4 regions of the Mesorhizobium sp. C264A genome follow, and region 1 is predicted to be linked to each of the others. Evidence: predicted binding sites of a transcription regulator. Region 1 holds the regulator's gene; each other region holds the start of a gene.
What was found. The regulator LexA, encoded in region 1, represses DNA repair genes until DNA is damaged. The targets are predictions, from matches to a motif close to TGTTCNNNNTGTGTTCNG.
Positions count from the first base shown of each region.

Region 2: the regulator LexA is predicted to act here: its motif matches at 1,739-1,756, upstream of NKL04_RS25800 (ImuA family protein).
Region 3: the regulator LexA is predicted to act here: its motif matches at 3,143-3,160, upstream of parE (DNA topoisomerase IV subunit B).
Region 4: the regulator LexA is predicted to act here: its motif matches at 4,014-4,031, upstream of dinB (DNA polymerase IV).

Region 1 covers NZ_JAMYVY010000001.1:1,813,974-1,819,518, reverse strand. Annotated here, with positions in the region: gene NKL04_RS08920 (ComEC/Rec2 family competence protein) at 1-1,643, shown strand, start outside; gene lexA (transcriptional repressor LexA) at 1,637-2,419, opposite strand; gene NKL04_RS08910 (GntR family transcriptional regulator) at 2,625-3,389, opposite strand; gene kynU (kynureninase) at 3,557-4,804, shown strand; gene kynA (tryptophan 2,3-dioxygenase) at 4,910-5,545, opposite strand, start outside.
Region 2 covers NZ_JAMYVY010000002.1:1,391,620-1,397,164, forward strand. Annotated here, with positions in the region: gene NKL04_RS25795 (DUF6504 family protein) at 1-737, opposite strand, end outside; gene NKL04_RS25800 (ImuA family protein) at 679-1,716, opposite strand; gene NKL04_RS25805 (metallopeptidase family protein) at 1,895-2,317, shown strand; gene NKL04_RS25810 (DUF1737 domain-containing protein) at 2,594-2,800, opposite strand; gene NKL04_RS25815 (HpcH/HpaI aldolase/citrate lyase family protein) at 2,840-3,721, opposite strand; gene NKL04_RS25820 (DUF4153 domain-containing protein) at 4,337-5,545, shown strand, end outside.
Region 3 covers NZ_JAMYVY010000001.1:1,316,509-1,322,053, forward strand. Annotated here, with positions in the region: gene NKL04_RS06385 (FUSC family protein) at 1-915, opposite strand, end outside; gene parE (DNA topoisomerase IV subunit B) at 1,018-3,072, opposite strand; gene cpaB (Flp pilus assembly protein CpaB) at 3,330-4,235, shown strand; gene NKL04_RS06400 (type II and III secretion system protein family protein) at 4,356-5,545, shown strand, end outside.
Region 4 covers NZ_JAMYVY010000001.1:2,868,753-2,874,297, reverse strand. Annotated here, with positions in the region: gene NKL04_RS14170 (DUF924 family protein) at 105-695, opposite strand; gene NKL04_RS14165 (SDR family oxidoreductase) at 698-1,606, opposite strand; gene NKL04_RS14160 (LysR family transcriptional regulator) at 1,718-2,683, shown strand; gene dinB (DNA polymerase IV) at 2,711-3,952, opposite strand; gene NKL04_RS14150 (hypothetical protein) at 4,188-4,424, shown strand; gene NKL04_RS14145 (heme-copper oxidase family protein) at 4,575-4,982, shown strand; gene NKL04_RS14140 (hypothetical protein) at 5,245-5,466, shown strand; gene NKL04_RS14135 (hypothetical protein) at 5,487-5,545, opposite strand, start outside.

The DNA.
Region 1 (5,545 bases):
AAACCATTGCTACGCAGGGACCGCCGCCGCTGACCGCACGGCTCTCCTCGGCAATCGAGAACGCGCGCGAAAACATTGCCGACCATATCAGGGGCAAGATCGGCGGCGCCGAAGGCGAGATTGCCGCGGCGTTGATTGTCGGCGTGCGCGCCGGCATCCCGGACGAGGTCAACGAAGCGATGCGGCGCACCGGCATCTACCACATCATCTCCATCTCCGGCCTGCACATGGCGCTGGTTGCCGGCACCATCATGGCGTTGCTGCGTGGCGCCTTTGCGCTGTTTCCCGATTTCTCTTCGCGCCGCCCAGTCAAGAAATATGCAGCAGTGGCAGCACTCGTCTCCATCGCCGCCTATCTCGTTATTTCAGGCGTCGTGGTTGCCGCCGAGCGCAGCTTCATCATGCTGGCGGTCATGCTTGTCGCCGTGCTGTTTGATCGCGCCGCACTCACCATGCGCAATCTGGCGATCTCCGCCATCGCCGTCATCCTGGTGTCGCCGCACGAGGTGGTCGGTCCCAGCTTCCAGATGTCGTTTGCCGCCACCGCCGCCCTTGTCGGCGCCTATGCCGGCTGGGCCGATTACCGCGCCGACAAGGTGAGAACGCCGCTGGCAAAGCGCTCCTTCGTCGGCTTCCTGTCGCGAAAATTCGCGCTGGCCATGGGCGGCCTCGCCATGACCTCGATCATCGCCGGCAGTGCAACCTTGCTGTTCGCCATCTGGCATTTTCAGCGTGTGTCGCCGCTCAGCCTGATCGCCAATCTGGCCGTGATGCCGATTGTTTCGTTGATCGTCATGCCCTTTGCCGTGCTCAGCGCACTGGCGATGCCGTTCGGCGCCGACGGGCCGTTCCTCTATGTGATGGGCAAGGGTCTGATGGCGATGATCGCTATATCGGCCTGGATTTCCGAGCGCTCGCCGGTCGACGCCGTCGGGCTGATCTCCATCCGCTCGGTGCTGTTGGTGGCGGTCGCCCTCGTCATCGCCACCATGGCCACCACCTGGCTCAGGCTGGCGGCCGTGCCTTTCGCGCTGGCCGGCCTGTTGACGGTGCCGCAGGTGCTTACGCCCGACGTGCTCATATCCGAGGACGCACATCTGGTGGCCATGCCGATAGGTGGCGGCGAACTCGCCCTCAACCGCGAACGCTCCAACGAATTCACCACGGACAATTGGAAACGGGCGCTGCGGGCCGAAACCATTATCCCGCCCGAGATTTTCGAGGCAACAGATACGCGGTTCGATCTCGATCCGCTCGATCTGCCGCCCGGGTCGCCCTTCTATTGCATGGGCGATCTCTGTATCGCCCGACACCCTTCCGGAGCCATTGTAGCCCTTGCCAAAGACCGCAAGACGGCGCGGCCGGCCTGTGCCTTCGCTAGCCTGATCGTCATCGATGACGCCACGGCCTACAATCCGTGCCGCGACCCGCTGGTGCTGGTCGTGACGAAGAAACAGCTGGCCCGCGACGGCAGCGCCGCCGTCTTCTTCGATCCGCAATCGGCAGCTGCAGCGCCAACCATCCGCTTCGCCGTCGACAAGCCGTATCGCCCCTGGCACGAGCAGCGCCGCTTCTCCCGCGAAGCGCGCGGCCTGCCGCCTTACAACCAGCGTGAAAAGTACAAACCCAAGCCGGCTCAGTAGCGCCGGATCAATCCGACAAGCTTGCCCTGCACCTTCACCCTGTCCGGTCCAAAAATGCGGGTCTCGTAGGCCGGGTTGGCGGCTTCCAGGGCGATCGAGGCGCCCTTGCGGCGGAAGCGTTTCAGGGTCGCTTCCTCATCGTCGACCAACGCCACCACGATCTCGCCGGGGCTGGCTGTGTCGGCATTGCGGATGATGACCGTGTCGCCATCGAAAATGCCGGCCTCGATCATCGAATCGCCCTTGACCTCGAGCGCGTAGTGTTCACCGCCCATGATCATGTCAGGCGGCACCGAGATCGAATGGGTCTGATGCTGGATGGCGTCGATCGGCACACCGGCAGCAATGCGTCCCATCACCGGGATCGACACCGCCGAAACGGCGTCGTCATTGCCGGCCGACATCGAACGCGACGGCGAGCCCGGCTTGATCTGGCGGCCGATACCGCCTTGGCCCATCGCGCCTTGTCCCTGGCCGCCTTGCCCTTGGCCGGTTTGACCAAGACTGCCCTGAATGACGCTCGGCGAAAACTTCCTCGCCGCATTGAGGCCTGGTGCGATCGAGTCGGGCAGCCGCAGCACTTCCAGCGCGCGCGCCCGGTTCGGCAGCCGGCGAATGAAACCGCGCTCCTCAAGCGCCGTGATCAGGCGGTGGATGCCGGACTTGGAGGCGAGGTCAAGCGCTTCCTTCATCTCATCGAAGGACGGCGGGATTCCGCTCTCCTTCAGGCGTTCATGGATGAACATCAGAAGCTCATGTTGTTTGCGCGTCAGCATCGCGGCCCCCAGGGGTTCTGAAACCAGAATCAGAAAAAACAAACCCAGAACAAACACTATCTGTTCCAGTTGTGTTCCGCAACCTTTTAAAGTTTAATGAATGTGTTGACGTTTTGTTCAGCGTGACGTTCGGCACCGCGAGCGGCGCTCGTAGTCGTTGGCCGGCAACGGGGTGAAACGAAGACAAAGTGCCCTGCGTCGTCGGCTACGATCGCCGCTTCCTTTTCGGATGGGGCTGCGCAGCATCCGCGCCGGGTTCACTCTGGGCATAGACCTGCAGCGTGTAGCCGATGTGAGCGGTCATCAGAGTTTTCGCACGTTCGACGTCGCGATCGAGGGCCGCTTCCATCAGGGCGGTATGGTGTTCGATCGCCACGGCGTCGCGCAGGGCCGCCACGGCCTTCCGGTGGCCATCCGTGCGGCCGGCGGCGGCGCGCAGCGTCGGGGCCAGACCCAGAAAGCGGTGATGGCGATGCAATTGGTCGGAAATCGTCGCATTGAAGCGCAGCAGCCAGCTGGATGTCGCGGCACTGAGCAGCGCCGCATGGAAGGCATCGTGTTTTTCGTACCACGCGTCGACCGCATCATCCGATGGATCGTCGAGAACAGACCCGCACCGTGAGAGACGATAGTGGGCGGCAACGACCGCGTCTTCCCACTCACGGTCGCCCTCCTCGATCGATTCCACCAGCAGGGGCAGTTCGACCACCAGCCGCGCACGCGCCAAATCCTCGAGCTCCGCCCGAGAGACGGGAGCGACCGCAAACCCGCGGTTGCTGATGGCGGTCACAAGCCGTTCCGCCTCCAGCCGCGACAGCGCCTCGCGCAACGGCGTCCAGCCGATGCCGTAGGTGTTGCGCAGCGTGCTCAGCTTCAACGGCGCGGCAGGCGCCAGCCGGGTCGCAAGAATATCGCGCCTGAGCAGGCGATAGGCCGCTTCCGTCTTCGAGGTCTGCTCGTCATCCAGCATCGTGATCCATCAGATATAAACGCTCGGCGGATCATTATATATCAAAGCCTTTCAATGGGTGAATTATATATAATGTTTGACAGTTCAAGGGCGACCACTCAAGATCGCCGGCATGTTTGGGCGGCAGGCTCCGCCGCGCGCGTTTGTCCATGGAGGGGCGCCGGATCATGAGCACGACACCCGATCTCGCTACAATCCAAGCAATGGATGCCGCCGATCCGCTGCGCTCCATGCGCGAACGCTTTGTCTTGCCGCAAGGCGTGATTTATCTCGACGGCAATTCCCTGGGCGCCGCGTCAGCGGTCGTCTTCAGCGAACTGCAGCAGGCCGCCACGCAGGAATGGGCGCAGGACCTCATTCGCGCCTGGAACACGGCTGGCTGGTTCAACATGCCGGTGGAACTGGGAGATCAGCTCGGACGACTGATCGGCGCGGCTGACGGGCAGACGGTGGTCTGCGACACAACCTCGATCAACATCTACAAGCTGCTGCACGCCGCGCTCGGCATGCGGCCGAATCGGTCGGTCATCGTTGCCGAGGGCGACAGTTTCCCGACCGACCTCTACATGGCCGAAGGCGTCGCCTCGACCCGGCCGGGAACGCGGCTGCGGCTGGAGGGCGTCGACGCGGCCGCAATCGAGGACCTGATCGACGACAGCGTTGCCGTCATCCTGGTCAACCACGTCAACTACAAATCCGGCCAGTTGCGCGACATGGCGGCGCTGACGCGCAAGGCACATGACGCCGGCGCGCTGATCATCTGGGATCTCTGCCACACCGCCGGCGCCTTGCCGGTCGAACTCGACCGTGCCAATGCCGATTTCGCTGTCGGCTGCACCTACAAATACCTCAATGGCGGCCCGGGCTCGCCGGCCTTCATCTACGCGGCCGAGCGCCACCATGGTGATATCAGCCAGCCGCTCAGCGGCTGGTGGGGCCATGCGCGGCCGTTTGCCTTCGAGCAGGGCTTTGCCGTCGGCAGCGGCATCCGCCGCTTCCTATGCGGAACGCAGCCGGTGCTGTCGATGCGGGCGCTCAAGGGCGCGCTCGATATCTGGAACGACGTCGACATGGCGGCGGTGCGCAGAAAAAGCATCGCGCTGACCGACCTGTTTATCCAGCTCGTCGAAGCCAGATGCGGCGCCTACGGGCTTGAACTGGAAAGTCCTCGCGACGGCAGCCAGCGCGGCAGCCAGGTGTCGTTCCTCCATCCGCATGGCTATCAGGTGATGCGCGCGCTGATCGAGCGCGGCGTGATCGGCGATTTCCGGGCGCCGTCGACCATCCGTTTCGGCTTCACGCCGCTCTATGTCGGATATGGCGATGTCTGGCAGGCGGTCGAAGTCCTGGAGGATATTCTGCGCACCGGCGCCTGGCAGGACGCCCGCTTCGCGGTGAAGACCGCGGTTACGTGAGAAACTAGAGCAATTTCAGGAAAAGTGTGAAGCGGTTTTCCGTCCGAAATTGCGTCAATCAAAGAGCTAGAGCATTTCGCCGTTTCCGTTAAACGGTGAAATGCTCTAGAGCCGGGTGCGGACCGTCCAGAGCTCCGGAAACAGCACGACCTCCAGCATCTTCTTCAGATAGGAGGCGCCTGAGGTGCCGCCCGTGCCGCGCTTCAAGCCGATGATGCGCTCGACCGTTGTGACGTGGTTGAAGCGCCAGCGGCGGAAATAATCCTCGAAGTCGACCAGCTTCTCGGCCAGTTCGTAGAGCATCCAGTAGCGCTGCGGGTCGCGGTAGACGGTTTGCCAGGCAGCCAGCACTTCTTCGTTCTCGACGCGCGTCTCGCGCCAGTCCGTGCGACTGGCGTCGGCGCCGATGTCGAAGCCATTGCGCGCCAAAAGCAGAAGCGCCTCGTCATAGAGCGACGGCGTGGCCAGGATGGCTTCCAGCCTGTCCGTAAGGTCGGGCCGGTGCTTGTGCGGCCCGAGCATGGCAAGGTTGCGGTTGCCGGCCATGAACTCGATAGCGCGGTACTGCCACGACTGGAAGCCCGAGGATTGGCCGAGCGCGTCGCGAAACTCGGTGTATTCGCTTGGCGTCATCGTGCGCAGCACGTCCCAGGCATTGTTGAGCTGCTCGAAGATGCGCGCGACACGCGACAGCATCTTGAAGCTCGGTTCGAGGCGGTCGGCGCGGATCGAGCGGATCGC
Region 2 (5,545 bases), on a different contig from region 1:
CCTTCGCCGCGGCGTTCGAGATCGGCCTTCAGCGTCACCGCCAGCAAGAGCACCAGCCGTTCGATCTCGGCGGTCAGCACGACCGGCTCGGCCAGGTGGCGTTCGACTGAAAGGGGCGCCACCGGCAGGCGCGGCGATACCGCCTCGTCGAGGCGGCCGAGCGCCTGGTCAAGACGCAACAGCAAGGTCGCGCCGAAACGGCGGGCGAGCGGCGCGCGCGGCGCTGCCATGACCGCGCCGGCGGTGCGCAGACCGACGCTTTCCAGGCTGGCGCGGATATCGGCCTCGATGCGCAGTGCGGCCAGCGGCAAGGGGGCGAGCAGCGCTTCTTCCTCGCCGGAGACAACGATGCGGTCGCCGCAAAAGCGCGCTGCCGCCCAGGCTGCACCCGGCGTCGCGGCCAACCCGGCGCGGACATCGAAACCCTGCTGGAAAAACCGCGCAAGGATGTCGTCCAGCATGGCGCGCTCGCCGCCGAACAGGTGGGTACAGCCGGTGACGTCGAGATAAAGCCCGTCGACGCCGTCAAGCGCCACCAGCGGCGTATAGCGGTCGCACCAGTCGGCGAGGCCTTCGAGCAGCCGGCGGTCGGCCTCCGGATCGGCCTCGACAATGTCGATCGAGGGATGCATGGCACGGGCGTCGGCAATGCCCATGCCAGGCTTCAGATGCAGCGCCTCAGCCCGCTCGTCGAGGGCCGATATGCGCTGGGCGTTGCGGTCGCGATGGCTGATCACGAGCGGGAAATGATCCGAAGGCCGGGAACGCCACGACCGTCCCAGGCGCTGGCGCAGGATCCGTTCGGCCGCCAGATGCGGGAACCACAGCGACAGAATTCTCTGGCCGTTTTTCGCGGGGCTTTCTTTCTTCGAATGCGTGTTCATCGGGGTTCCACTCCAGTGTGAATTGTCCAGGCAGAGCGGTGCGGCTCTTGCCGATGCTGACGGTGAAGGCAGGGTGGCCGATCGAGCCGGCAAGCGGCCCGGCGATCGTCCGGCGCGATGTCGCTGGTGCAGCCGACACGATGAGGCGCACCGGGGCGGCGGTCGGCTCGGTTTCGCCGGCCTGGCGCAGCAGGAATACCGGCCGGCGGGCGTTTTGGGCGCGCGCGTGCAGCCGGCGCGTCGCGGTGAGGTCGAGCCGCTGCGGGCTGCCACGGATTTCGAGGATGATTGCGGCGAGCGCCGTCATCTTGGCGGCCTCCTCGGCTACCCACAGCGCATCGGTGAGTTTCGGCGCCTCGGAAAACAGCAACTGCTCCGGTGCGATACCGAACATGCCCTGCAATCCCCTGGCATAGGGAAAGCCGGCCTCGCGAAAAATCTCCGACGTGCCGATCCACAGCACTGGCAAGGGCTGGCCCTTGAGGATCAGGCTGACAAGCGACAGCACAAAGCCGGCGACGGCCCCGGCATTGCGGGTCTCAAGGCCATGGATTTCGCTCAAGGCGGCTTTCGGCAGGCCGCCGCTCAGCGCCGCATCGAGGCGCTCGACGCCGGTGGCCAGGAAAGCATCCGGCGAAGCCACGGCAAGCCCGCGGCGGATGATGGTGACATCGGCATTAGGTTCGGGCGCACCGCCGATAGCGCTGTCAGGGCACGCACGAGGTCGCTCGCCGGCCGGCACGGCCAGGCGCTCGGGCAGCGTTCCCTCGATCTTCGCGATCTGGCGGCGCAGGGCAAAAACAGTCTCCCGCGCCACGGCTGATGTCGCCATGACGGTCAATTTCTCTCATAATTGTTCCTGTTATGTTCCTATAGATTCCAGAGGGTGCCGAAAGAGTCAAGCGGAGTCAGAAGGAATTTATTCCTCTATAGCCATTGACGTCATGGAATTACCGCTTCATTGCCGAGTCCGGAGGGAAAGCCTATATGCCGGGATCAAAGGACAAAGCATGGCCCGCATCTACAAGACCCGCACCTGGCATGACGAACTCTCGCCCTCGATCGAGGAGATGGAGTTTCTGGCGCTGGAGGCGTACGCGCATCTGCCCGACGATTTCCGCAAGCTGACCGGCGAGATCGTCATCATGATCGCCGAATTCCCGACCGACGAGATCATGGACGATCTGTCGCTGGAGACGCCGTTCGACCTGCTCGGCCTGTTCGAGGGCCGCGGCATCGCCGAGCGCTGGAACCCGCAGACCGGCGAAGGCCCGAACCGCATCACCCTCTACCGCCGCGCCATCCTCGACTACTGGGCCGAGAACGAAGAGACGCTGGGCGACATCGTCACCCACGTGCTGATCCACGAGATCGGCCACCATTTCGGCCTGTCGGATGATGATATGGAGAAAATCGAAGAGGCGGCGGAATAGCCCCCACCTTTGTCATCCCAGGGCGAAGCAGGAGCGAAGCTCCGTCGCGAAGACCCTGGGATCCATGCCGTGACGGCGGTGCAGGTGCCGCGGTGCAGGAAAGCAAGCGGTTCTGCGAACAGCACAGATCCGCAGTAACGAGCGCCGGCACAAGCGTCATTCTGATCCGCTGCACTCTAGGGCAAACGGCACGGCATGGATCCTAGGGTCTGCGTCGCGTCGCTTCGCTCCTTGCTTCGCCCTAGGATGACGAAGACGCGGAGGTTGACGCCTTCCCTACCAATCACTCAGCTTCGTATCCGGCCCGTATTCCTGGCCGTCGATATCCTTCACCACCGCCTGGCCGCAGCGCATCGATTTGGTCTTCTTGTCATAGGCGTAGGTCGGTGAGCCGTACAGGTGCCAGCCCTTGTTCAGCGCCGCGGTGACCTTGTGGCAGAAGGTTGAATCGTCGGGGGCGGACAGAAAGCGGTAAAGTCTCATGGGTCAGATCCTGTCGTGAGTTCGTCTTTTCGGGGCGGATCATGCGCCGATGGCGGCGGCCTTCGCCAGCAGTTTTTCGGCTTGCACCAGGTGCAGCCGTTCGACCATCCTGCCATCCAGCGCAATCACGCCCTTGCCGGCATTTTCGGGCAAGGCGAAAGCCTCTTTCACCGCGTGCGCCTCGGCCAAGGCTTCGGGCGCGGGCGCAAAGGCGCGGTTGGCGGTTTCGATCTGGGCGGGGTGGATCAGCGTCTTGCCGTCGAACCCCATGGCGGCGGCTTCCGTGCATTCGCGCGCAAACGCGTCGAGGTCGCGAAAATCGTTGGAGACGCCGTCGAGTATGTCGATGCCGCCGGCCCGCGCCGCCAGCACCATCTGCATCAGCCAAGGCACGAGGTAGCGCCGATCAGGCGTCGCCAGAATGCCGGTTTCCTTGACCAGATCGTTCGTTCCGGCAACGAAACAATTTAGCCGCGAAGCGCGATCGCGGCCGAGTTCGGCAATGGCGCCGATATTGAGCATGGCCTTGGGCGTCTCGATCATCGCCCAGAGCTTGACGCTGTCGGGGGCAAAATTGTCGTCGAGCACGTCGCCGACTTCGAGGATATCGCGCGGCGTGGCGACCTTGGACAACAGGATGCCGTCGGGCTCGAATTTCGCCGCGGTCAGCAGGTCATCGTTGCCCCATTCGCTGGACAGCGCGTTGACGCGCACGATCATCTCGCAGCGGCGTTTCGGTCGGCTGGCGAAAATGCCGGCCAGTTTGTCCCGCGCGGCGATCTTGTCTGAGGGCGCGACGGCGTCTTCGAGGTCGATGATCACGGCATCGCAGGCCAGCGTCGCGATCCTGGCCAGCGCCTTGTCGTTGGAGGCGGGGACGTAAAGCACCGAGCGGCGCGGGCGGTAAGGTTCGCTTGTCATGGCCGATCTATGCCGCGTGGGGGCGGGTGAGGCAAGCGTCCGACCGGTACCTGATGACGAGCCAACTGCGAAAGCTTGCGCTGCCCCGCCCGTCCCGCAGCAGTTGCGGAAGGGGGGCCTTTCCTCTCCCCCGTCGATCGGGGGAGAGGTGTCGAGCGAAGCTCGACGGAGTGGGGGTCGACCCATGCGCTCAGTGCCCTTCCGATGTCCGTTCGCGGCGACTGCCAGGTGGTTCCCCCACTCCGTCTCGGCTTCGCCGAGCCACCTCTCCCCCCTCCGGAGGGAGAGGAAAGGAGCCTGGCTGGGACAGCGCCAACGTCCGGAAAGATGGGGGGGGGAGCGCCCCGGCCGTAAGCACAGGTCCTGCACGAAAACTGCACATCCCTGCGGAAAACCTCCTCCGCTCCGCCCCGCCGTTTCCATGCGAGCCCGCGACAACAGCGGCATGCAACAGCGAAACGCTCACCTTTGGTCCTTGCCCTATCGCCTGCGCAGCGAAAGCTGGTGGTTGGTCGATCCGCCCCGGGCGGCGGCCCGCCCTTACCTGGAAGCGAGCCTGCTCCCTTTTATCCGCCCACCGGCCGAGCGGACCCAGCCCATCAGGAAAATCCGCGCATGACATCGTTTGCAAGCTTTTCCAGCCGCTTCGGCATCGCCGTCCTGCTCGTGGCGCTGGCGGATTTTTTCTTTTACGGCCAGCCCGCCGGGATCACGGTGCTGCTGTTTGCCATCCTGATCGCCGGCGCGGTGGTCGCTGTGCATCCTGCCGCACTGAATTCCACCCGACCCTGGCTCAAGCCGGCCGCTTTGTTCGTCGCGCTGCTGCCGCTGGCCGAGAACGTCAGCCCGCTGTCGGTGGCGATAGCTGTCGTGGCGCTGGTGGTGTTTGCGCTGTCCCTGTCCGGGCGGCTGCGGCACGGCATCGCCCGCATTGCCGGCCAGGTCGCGCTGTTCCTGCTGGCGGCGCCGCTGCGCCTTATCCGTGACTTTTTCCAATGGCGCCGCACGGTGCGCCGGCTTGGCGGCCGCCGCATCCACCTGGCGTCCATCATCGTCTGGGTCATGCCGGTGACGCTGGGCGCGGTGTTCCTGCTTTTGTTCGGCACCGCCAATCCGGTCATCGAATACTGGCTGTCGCTGATCGACCTGATGAAGCTGCTCGATCTCATCCAGCTGGCGCGGATCGTCTTCTGGCTGTTCGTGCTCGCCGGCGTCTGGGCTTTCCTGCGGCCTCGCCTGCCGCGCTTGCTGCGCCGACCCCCACGCCGCCTTCCACCTTTGGCGCCGCCTGCAGCCGTGGCCGCACCGGCCGCGACAAAATCCGCCACGACGATCGAGGCCGTCGTCTTCGGCAAGGCCGCGATCTTGCGCGCGCTGATCGTCTTCAATGCCCTGTTTGCGCTGCAGACCGGGCTCGACGCCGCCTATCTCTGGGGCGGGGTCGCCCTTCCCGACGGGTTGAGCTATGCCGCTTATGCGCATCGCGGCGCCTATCCGCTGATCGCCACCGCGCTGCTGGCCGCCGGCTTCGTGCTGGCGGCGCTGCGGCCGGGCAGCGAAACGTCAAGCGATCCGCTGATCCGCCGACTGGTCTATGCCTGGGTGGCGCAGAACATCGTGCTGGTCATTTCGTCGATTCTCAGGCTCGATCTCTATATCGGCGTCTATGCACTGACCTACTGGCGCATCGCGGCTTTCGTCTGGATGGGGTTGGTGGCGTCAGGGCTTGTACTGATCATTGCCCGCATCGCGCTTGGAAAATCCAACGAATGGCTGCTCTCCGCCAATCTTGCGACGCTATCGGCGACGCTTTATGCCTGCTGC
Region 3 (5,545 bases), 500 kb from region 1:
AATCGCGTCGAGCCGCGTCACCCAGGGCGACGTGTCCTCCAGCGCCTCGGGCGTGGCTGCCAGTTCGCTGACCAGCGACTGCAGTTCCGAGCGCACCGGAATGAGCGCTGCGTTTTTCGGCGCGGCGTGAGAATGCAGCGCGCGTGCCGCCGACAGCGCCGACAGAAGCTGACCGATGGTGAGGCGGACCGGATGGGCGCGGGTGGCGAAGCTCGGGGCTTCGAGCCGGGCATAGGTGCGCATCTCGGCCAGCATCTGGGCGTCCGTGATCAGCTTGCCGTGCAGGCCGGCCAGTCTCGCCGGGTCGCCGCCGGAAAAAGCGCCGCCCGCATAGGTTGCAAGGTCGAGGATGCTGCGCTTCAGCCTGGAGATGATGGCGTCAGCGGCCAGCTTGGGCAGGATCAGCCGGCTGGTCAGGCCGGCGCAGACGATGCCGAGCACGATCTCGGCGCAGCGCGCGACAGCGAGATCGACGATCACATGCGGCTGGCCGAAAGCCGGCAGCCCAATGATCATCGCGGTATAGCCGGCAAGTGCGGCGCCATAGGCTTCCGGATTGCGCAGCAGCGACGAAACCAGCGTGCACAGCCCAATCCAGACGGACAGCGCCGTGACCAGCAGCCAGGGATTGGTGCCGAAAACCGAGGTGATGCCGATCGCCGCAAGTCCACCGGCCAGCGTGCCGAGCAGCCGGTAAAAACCTTTCGCCAGCACCATGCCGGCGACCGGCTGGGCGACGATGAAGACCGTCATCATCGCCCATTGCGGGTGGTCGAGTTTTAGCGCGTAAGCAGCGAGAAGCGCGATCAGACCGGCCGAAACCGTGCGCAGGGCGAAAATCCAATCCGAGCGCGTCGGCTGCGTCAGGCCCGCCAAACTGGTTTCGAAGTAGCTCTTCAGCCGCGCCCAGATCATAAGCTGGTCTCCGTATCGGAAGCGCAGGCTAGAGCAGTTCCAGGAAAAGTGTGAAACGGTTTTCCGCCCGGAACTGCGTCAAAACGAAGAGTTGGCCAGCGCTCAGATATCCAGCACTTCCGTCGCGGCGAATTCGGCGCGTTCCTGGATGAAGCGGAAGCGGGCTTCCGGCTTGGTGCCCATCAGCGCGTCGACAGCATCCTTGGTCGCGGCCACGGCGTCGATGACATCGACCCTGAGCAGCGTGCGCTTCCTCGGGTCCATGGTGGTTTCCTTGAGCTGCGCGGCCATCATCTCGCCCAGGCCCTTGAAGCGGCCGATCTCGACCTTGGCGCGGCCGGTGAATTCGGTGCGCAACAGCTCGTCCTTGTGCGCATCGTCCCTGGCATAGGCAACCTTGCCGCCTTGCCGGATCGAATAGAGCGGCGGCACCGCCAGATAGAGATGGCCGCCATTCACCAGATTCGGCATTTCCTGGTAGAAGAAGGTGATCAGCAGCGAGGCTATGTGAGCGCCGTCGACGTCGGCGTCGGTCATGATGATCACGCGGTCGTAGCGCAAATCCTCGTCGCGGTATTTCGAGCGCGTGCCGCAGCCGAGCGCCTGAATCAGGTCCGAAATCTGCTGGTTGGCGGCTAGCTTGTCGTTGCCGGCGCTGGCGACGTTGAGGATTTTTCCGCGCAGCGGCAGCACCGCCTGGCTGGCGCGGTCGCGCGCCTGCTTGGCCGAGCCGCCGGCCGAGTCGCCTTCGACGATGAACAGTTCGGCGCCCGCGGCGGCATTCTGCGTGCAGTCGGCGAGCTTGCCGGGAAGGCGCAGCTTGCGCACCGCGCTCTTGCGCGACACTTCCTTTTCCTGGCGCCGGCGCACCCGCTCGTCGGCGCGCGCAATCACCCATTCCAGCAGCTTGGAGGCTTCCTGCGGATTGTCGGCCAGCCAGTGGTCGAAGGGATCGCGGATGGCGGTCTCGACAATGCGAATGGCTTCGATCGTTGCCAGCCTGTCCTTGGTCTGGCCGACGAATTCCGGCTCGCGAATAAACACCGACAGCATGCCTGCCGCCGAGATCATCACGTCTTCGGAGGTGACGATCGAGGCGCGCTTGTTGCCGACCAGGTCGGCATAGGCCCGAAGCCCGCGCGTCAGCACATTGCGAAAGCCGGCCTCATGCGTGCCGCCTTCGCCGGTCGGGATGGTGTTGCAGTAGGAGTTGACGAAGCCGTCACCGCCGAACCAGGTCACCGCCCATTCCAGCGAACCGTGGCCGCCCTGCTTCTCGCTCTTGCCGGCGAAGATTTCGCGGGTCACCTGGAAATCATCGCCGAGCGATGCCTTGAGATAGTCCTTCAAGCCGCCGGGGAAATGGAACTCCGCCTTGGCCGGCGTCTGGTCCTTTTCCTTGATCAGCGATGGGTCGCAGCTCCAGCGGATCTCGACGCCGCCGAACAGATAGGCTTTCGAGCGGGTCATGCGATAGAGCCGCGCCGGCTCGAAGGCGGCGCCCTTGCCGAAAATCTGCTCGTCGGGATGGAAGCGGATTTTGGTGCCGCGCCGGTTGTGCACTTCGCCGAGCTGCTCCAGCCCGCTCACCGGAACGCCGCGCGAGAACCTTTGGCGGTAAAGCTGGCGACCGCGCGCGACCTCGACTTCGAGATGGTCCGACAGCGCATTGACGACCGAGACGCCGACACCGTGCAGACCGCCGGAGGTCTCATAGACCTTGCTATCGAACTTGCCGCCCGAATGCAGCGTCGTCATGATGACTTCGAGCGCCGGTTTCTTGAATTTCGGATGCGGATCGACCGGAATGCCGCGGCCATTGTCGGTGACGGTCAGAAACCCGTCGGCCGACAGCTCGACATCGATGAAGGTGGCATGGCCGGCGACCGCCTCGTCCATCGAATTATCGATGACCTCGGCAAACAGATGGTGCATCGCCTTGTCGTCGGTGCCGCCAATATACATGCCGGGACGGCGCCGCACCGGCTCCAGCCCCTCCAGCACCTCGATGTCGGCGGCACTATAGCCCTCGCTGCCGTCCTTGGTCGCAACGGAACGTTTCGTGGCCTGCAGCAGCGGGTCGGCCGGCCGCGCCGGTGTCCGAGCCGATTGGGGCTGCTTTTCCAGATTGCCGAAAAGATCGTTGTTGTCGTCCATGCCTGCCATAGAATCCGGTGCCGCGAATCACCCGTCGATACTGCCACGCTTTTCGGCGCCAAGCGACGGAAGTTCCTGTTACGTTCGGGGATTAAACCCTTCTTATCCTAAAACCTTTCGATAACCAAGCCGGCGGAAATAGGTCCAGCGAGAGCGGCCGCGATTCCTGAATCTTTAACAAAGCGGCCTAGCGTCGCCTCAACAAAACAAAAGACCACGAATGTCAGGGGTTGGTTGTGAGGGGCAAGGCCATAACGATGATTGGCATCGCTGCCGTCTTCGGCGCGATTTCAATCTTTGCCGCGGATTTCTGGGTGAAAAGCCAGGCCAAGGCCGATGCCGAAGAGAAAACGGCGTCGATCCCGGCGCCCGCCGTCCCCAAGGTCGTCTTCAAGACCATAGTGGTGGCCAACGCGCCGCTGCGTTACGGCATGGAGCTTGACCGGGCGCAGCTCAGCGAAATCCCATGGTCCGAGGATTCGGTGCCGCAGGGCGCGTTCACCACAGTCAATGCATTGCTCGCCGAAGGCAGCCGCGTGGTATTGTCGCCGATCGAGGTCAACGAGCCGGTGCTGATCAGCAAATTGTCGGGGCCGAACGGCCGCGCGACGCTATCAAACATGATGACGCCCGGCATGCGGGCGGTGACAATCCGCACCGACGAGATCGCCGGTGTCGGCGGCTTCGTCATGCCGGGCGACCGGGTCGACGTGGTGCTGACACGCGATGCGGGCGAAATCCAGGAAGTGGCCAAGAACGCACAGGGCGCTGCCGGATCGACCGTTACCTCCGAGATTGTCGTCTCCGACGCCAAGGTGCTGACCGTGGGGCAGGGCGCCGACGAGCGCCAGACCGCACCGCAGATCGCCAATTCCGTCACCATCGAGGTGACGACCGAAGGCGCGCAGAAAGTGGCGCTTGCCCGCACCGTCGGCACCTTGTCGCTGTCGCTCCGCTCGGCCGCAGACGGAGGGGCCGCCAAGGACGGCGTCACCACCATCTCGTCCTTCGGCGGATCGGTCGCCTCCGGCGTCCAGGCCGCTGCCGGCGCGCTGTTCACTGCCGCGACCAAGGAGCCTGAGAAGCCGAAATTCAAGACGATCATCGTGACGCGCGGCACGCAGGTCGAAGAATACCAGGTTCCTGCGCGGGACCAGCAATAACTGCCGGTGGGGACCGGGCGAGGGACGGGACAGATGTCGGGACTTCATGCATTTCGAACTACGAAAGGGCTGCGCCCAATGCGGGCGCTTGCGGTGGGGGCTTGCCTGGCCGCGGCCGCAATGCTCGGCCTCAGTGCGCCAGCCAAGGCCGACAACGATATCGTCCATGTCTCGTCCACAACGAATGCGTCGATCAAGGTAGCCAAGGGCAAGCCGAAGACGGTCATGACCAATGCCGCCTTCTACCAGATCGTCATCGGCGATCCGGAGATCGCCAACGTCAATCCGCTGACCGACAAATCCTTCTATGTGCTGGGCAACAATCTCGGCACCACCGGCATCGCGCTGTTCGACGAGAACAAGCAGTTGGTCGGCACCGTCGACATCGAGGTGACGCTGGACACCGACCAGCTGGCCAGCACCATTCGCGCCAGCGTGCCGGACGCCAAGATCAAGGTCGGCTCGGCCAATGGCCGCGTCGTGCTGTCGGGCGAGGCCGATGACGCGGTCGCCGCCGAGAAGGCAAGCAAGATCGCCAGCCGCTTCTCCGGCAATGAAGAAGTGATCAATTCGGTCAACATCTCGTCCTCGCAGCAGGTTCAGCTCAACGTCCGCTTCGTCGAGATCAATCGCCAGGCCGGACAGGATCTCGGCGCCAAATACAGCGCCAATTTCGCTTACGGCATTGGCGGGCGCGACGTCACCCTCGATCCTGGCACGGTGCCGGGAGCCGGCAATGGCGAGATCATCGGCCGGCTGCTGTCCAACGGCCTGTCGATCGACGTCGCCATCAAGGCGCTGGAGGAACGTGGTCTCGCCAGGCGGCTGGCCGAGCCGAACCTGATCGCCCGCTCGGGCCAGACGGCAAGCTTCCTCGCCGGCGGCGAGTTCCCGATCCCGGTCTCCGAGGACAATGGCAAGATTTCCGTCAGCTACAAGAAATACGGCGTCAGCCTCGACTTCACGCCGACGGTTCTCAAGGACGGGCTGGTGAGCCTCGACATCGCGCCGGAAGTGTCCTCGATCGACGCTTCGGCCTCCTACAATATCGGCAATATCTCGGTCCCGGGCTTTATCGTGCGCCGCGCCAAAACATCCGTCGACCTGAAGAATGGCCAGAGCTTCATGATCGCCGGCCTGCTGCAGTCACAGAACGACATTACCACATCGCGTCTACCCGGCCTCGGCAAGCTGCCGGTGCTCGGCTCGCTGTTCTCCTCCAAATCCTATCAGCGGCGCGAGACCGATCTGGTGATCATCGTCACCCCCTATCTGGTCAAGCCGGTCGATCCGTCGAAGAAGCTGCTCGA
Region 4 (5,545 bases), 1.1 Mb from region 1:
TGCACTAGATCATGATGAGATTTGGTTGCAATCTCATCATGATCTAACCCTTTGTTGGAGCATGATCTTTTCCAACAACCGGACCCGCTTTTTGGAATCATGCTCTAACCCGCAAATCCACCTTCATCGAGAAAGCGTTGTTCTTGGGCGTGCATGGCGCGACCGAGGATCGGGTTGCGGTGCGGAAAACGTCCGAAACGGCGGATGATGTCGCGGTGATGTTCGGCCCGCTTCAGGTCGGACGGGCCGATGTCGCGCGACAGCGCCACCGAGCGGTCCTGGTCGGCAATCGCTTCGGAATGCGCGAAGGGCAGCCCGAAGAACAGCCGCAGCGAGGGATCGACCATCCGCTGGAACCCGGCATCGATCGCCTCAGTAGCGATCGCGCGGGCCTTCGCGTCGCTGGCATACATGCGCGGCGTGTCGCGAAAGGCGTTGCGCGGGAACTGGTCGAGCAGCAGGATCAGCGCCAGAGCCCCGTAGGGCGTCGCCATCCAGCCATCGCAGTCGCCGCGCGCTGCGGCCTCATGCAGCCGCAGGAAGCGATCGCGAAACTCGCGGTCGAAGGCCGCATCCTTGGCGAACCACGCGGCAGGTCCTGCCTGCCACCAGAAGCCGACCACGGCGGCAGCGGCATCCGGCACATTCTTCCGGGCGGCGAGGCCGCCCGGTTCGACGGTTGCGATGGCGTCCATTGTCAGGCCGCCTTCGCATCGCCGGCCAGTGCCGCCCAGTCCAGCGCTCTTGCCCATTCGGCGAATGAGGTCGGCTTCACCGGCAGCAGACGGGTCGTCTGGCCGAGATCGACGGCAAGCACGGTCTGCTTCTGGCTGCGGATCCAGGCATAGCTGGCGGCAGTCTGTTCGGCGGCGTCCTTGCCGAGCATGGTTTCGAGCGCGGCGGCGAAGTCCGCCAGCGGCACCGGATAATAGCTGACTTCGCGGCCGACAATGCCTGACAGGATGACGGCCATCTCCGGTCCGGTCAGCGCCTGCGGCCCGCCAATGTCGAAGCTGGCACCGGCAAGCTCCGGATGCCGCAGCGCTTCGACCACGTAGGCCGCCATATCCTGCCAGGAGATCCAGGAGGTCTGGAAGTTGGCCGGCAGCGGATAGGCGAGGACGCCCTGATGCATGATCGCCGGCGCGCTCCAGGGCGCCGCGATATTGCTCATGGCCAGCGTCGGCTTGAGGACGATGGATGGCGGGCCGAACGTCTTGATGTAGTCGATGAGTTCGGCCTTGGCGTCCATCACCGTGCCGGAATGGCCCGACACATGGCCGCTGGTGTTGAACACCAGAAGCTTGACGCCGCCTTGCTGCGCCGCATCCGCAATGTTGCGGCCGTAGCGCAGAATCTCTTCAGGGCTTGCATCGACGGGCAGGGTCAGCGCCACCGCATCGACGCCGAGGCAGGCGAGGGCCAGTCGGCCGGGGTCGGCGAGATCACCGCGCACGATGTTGACCCCATCGCCGAACGGATCGGGCGAGCCCTTGCGTAACAGGACACGCACCGTGGCGCCGGCGGCGCGGCAAGCGCTGACAATGGCCGACCCTTGGGCGCCGGAGGCGCCGGTGACCAGAACCGAATTGGGAAAGTTTGGCATGGATTTGCTCCTCTCTGAATGAGTGCCGACGAAACCGGCACCACCGTCTTCGCGTCGAAGAAGGCATTCGCAACTTTACTCTGCTGAATCCAGTGATATGATTTCAGGAATATGCTGAACAAAATTGACCTGGCGCGCGCCGATCTCAATTTGCTGGTCTTGTTCCAGGCCATCATGGAGGAGCGGCATGTCGGTCGCTCGGCGGAGCGGCTAAACCTGTCGGCCTCGGCGGTCAGCCATGGCCTTGGCCGGCTGCGCAAGCTGCTTGGCGATCCGTTGTTCCTGAAGACGCCGCGCGGCGTCGTGCCCACCGACCGGGCAACGGAGCTTGCCGAACCGGTGGCCGAGATCCTGGCGCGGGTGCGCCGGGTGATCGCCAGCGCCGAGCCGTTCGATCCGGCCCGCTCGACGCGCCGCTTCACCATCGGTGCGCCGGATGCGGTGTCGTCCGTGCTCCTGCCGCCGCTGCTCGACCAGATCCGCTTTTTGGCCCCCGGCATCGACATCGGCATCCGGCAACTGCTGCCGCGCCAAGGTGAACCGTCGCCCACTACTGCCTGGAGCGACTGTGTCGCCGAACTCGAAGCGCGCGCCATGGATGTCGCGGTGATTCCGTTCGACGGCCTGCCGGCACGCTTCACCGTCGACAAGCTCTATGAGGAGGATTTCGTCGTCGCCATGCGCGCCGGCCACCGCTTCGCCGGCGATCCGTGCCTCGACGCCTATTGCAGCGTGCAGCATATGGTCGTCTCGAACAATGGCGATCCGAACGGGTTTGTCGACAGGGTGCTGGCTGAACGCGGCCTGTCGCGTCGCGTCGCGCTGACTGTCCCCAACTTTATGTTCGGACTGGCCGTGCTTGCTCAGACTGATCTGATATCGGCCTATCCGCGCCGGTTCCTCGCCATGTATGGCGGCCGTTTCGGTGTCGTCGGCGTTGATGCGCCCATCCGGCTCGGCCACTTCAACATCAACAGCATCGTGCCGAAGGTTGCGCTGATGGATGCGGGCTTGGCCTGGCTGGTCGGCCTGCTCAGGCAGACCGGAAATGCAGCACTATCTTCGGGTGCGGCGTAAGCATTGGCCTGGCCGTCGCGGCGGTGCTCAAAGCTCCTTTTCCGCCAGTTCGCGGAAGGCATCGGGAACCGAGCGCCGGGCTTCCAGCGCCACGGCGCCATAGCCGACAGCCTCTCTGCCAAAGCGCTGGCGGATCTTGTCGATGGCGCGGTCGGCGCCAAAGCGCGCCAGGCCTTGCCTGCTGCCGGGCCGCTGCTTTTCATCGGCAAGCCCGAGCGGCAGCTCCAGCTGCAGCTCGGCACTTTCTTCCAGCTGCGACACCGAGATCGCCAGCAGCGAGATGGTCTTCTCCCGAGGGTTGGCGGCCAGCACGCCGCGCACCAGCTCCCCGGCGATTTCGGCCAGCATCGCGGTTGCCGAAATCGGCTGCTCGAGCGTCAGCGAGCGTGTGACAGCGTGCAGATCGGCGAAACGCACGCGCACCGTCACCGTGCGCCCGGGCCGTGATTTCGCCCTGAGCCGGCTGGCGACCCGGTCTGCCAGATGCAGCAGGACGGGTCCGAAGATACGCGCCTCGGCCGGCCGTCTGCCAAGCGCCGACTGCGCGCCGGCGGAATGCGACCGCCTGTGGGTTTCGAGCTTTCGCGGGTCGCGGTTCCATGCCAGCGACGACAGCTTTTCGCCGGCGGCGGGCCCGAGCAATCTTCGCAGCGCCCCACCATGCGTCTTTGCCAACTGGCCGATGGTCTCGATGCCGATCTCGGCCAGCCGCGCTCTGGTCGCCGGGCCGACGCCCCACATCAGCCCGACCGGCAGATCATGCAGGAAGGCAAGTTCGGTGTCCGGATCGACCACCACCAGCCCGTCGGGCTTGGCCACCTGCGAGGCGATCTTGGCCAGATGCTTGGTGCGCGCCACGCCGATCGAGATCGGCAGGCCGAGCTCTGCCCGGACGCGCCGACGCACCGTGGCGGCGATCTCGGCCGGCGGCCCGAACAGATGCGTGCAGCCGACGACATCGGCAAAGGCTTCATCGATGGAAATCCGCTCGACCAGCGGCGTGAAATCGTCGAGCACCTTGATGGCGGCGTCGCCCAGCCGCTGATAGTCGGCGAAATGGCCGCCGACGAAGATCAGTCCGGGGCAAAGCTCGCGCGCGCGTCGTCCGGGCATGCCGCCGCGCACGCCGAAAACCCTGGCTTCGTAGGAGGCGGCAAGCACGACGCCGCCGCCGACGGCGATCGGCTTGCCCCTGAGCGCCGGGTCGAGCAACTGCTCGACCGAGGCGTAGAAGGCGTCGAGATCCGCATGCAGGATGGTGGGCTCCATCCCGACCGTTCCCTTTGCGGCGTTGCAGCATTAGCCGCGTCTGTTGTGATAGGCGTTTATGCCGAACAAATAGAGAACAAACAGGGCCTATTGTCAAGCGAAGCGGTTGCCGCCGGCCGGTCCGTTCCAAGGTCGGGCTGTCGAGTGCTCCGCCTGGGCATCGGTACCTGCGGAACATTGTCTCTAGCCTCAGCGTTCATATCCGCGACGGGACGCTGTTTTTGTGGAGGCCGGTATGGGCCAGTTCGAGATGATCGACCTCGTCAGCGTCGTTGACGCCTGCACGAGCGATCGCGTTGCCGGGCACTGCGTGTCAATGGCCAGGGCGGTAGAGGAGTTGCGAGTGCTGACCGGTGATTTCGTATCGCCGGACGAGACGGTGGCCAACGCGCTGTCGGCAGTGGCGCTGGGGCGCGGCTGCGCGGTGGTGTTCGACGAGCGAGCGGGCGCCGACATCTTGCTGACGCCGTAGCGCGGCGGCGCCGGGTTGTGGCAGCCAGAAAAGTCGAACAGCGTGCAAAAAGCTGTGCAGGCATGGCCCCATAACCGGGGCGTGGAAAAGTTCTGCGCGTGGGTGTATTCTCCAGGTCGCGGTCGCAGACCGCATAGGGGGAGAAATGACATGCCGAGGGTTTCAGAACTCTTTTTCAAAACTGCCATCTTGTTCCTGATGTTGGGGATTGCGGCCGGCCTGCAGATGGCGATCTCGGGTGACCACGCCGCTTTTCCGGCGCACGCGCATATCAATCTGCTCGGTTGGGTGACGAGCGCCATCTTCGGCGGCTACTACGCGCTCAATCCGCAAAAGGCGGCGCGTCGCATCGCCATGATCCACTACGGGCTCTACACACTCGGCCTGGTGATCATGCTGCCGGCGCTGTATGTGATGCTGCAGGGAAACCCGGCGCTTGAACCGATCGTCGCCGGCGGCTCGCTCATCGTCGCCGCTGCCGTTCTGGTTTTTGCTTTCGTGGTGTTTTCGCCCGAAACGGCGCGCTCGGTGTCCGGCGTGGTGCCGGCTTCTCGCTGACTGTTCGCGCAGCGATCAAGTCCGACCCGCGTTCGCGACCCGCGACACGGGTTGGCCAGCCCGATGGACAGCCGCTGGTTTGCGGTGTCTACCGCCGCGTGGGCGCTTAACATACCCGAGTCCCACCACGTATTATTTCGTGACTATTTGGCGCCGGAACCTTCCCAGATATCGCGCGTTGCGGCGACTGTATTCGCGCTGCCTTATATATAGGCAGACTTGAGTACGTCCACAGCATGGGTTGGGGGAGGAGCAGGCCACCATGTCGAAAAGAGAAATCGGAACGTCGGCCTCACTGGGCCGACGCATCGCCGATCTGAAAGCCAGGATGCGAGACGCCAGCGTTACTGAACACGAGATGCAGACCTTCCAGAAGGTCGCAGCCATCATGGGAGGTGTCGAAGGCTCCCTACGCCTCGACGCCGACGACCTGATCGCGGCGTCCTTCGTCACCGAGGCGCTCGGCGATCCCGGGTCGAATTGAAGGTCAGAGCCCGTCGGCACTCAAGTGCCGGCGGTCGATGGCCCGGTTCGCAGCGCCGCGATGCCGGAGCGTGTCTGCA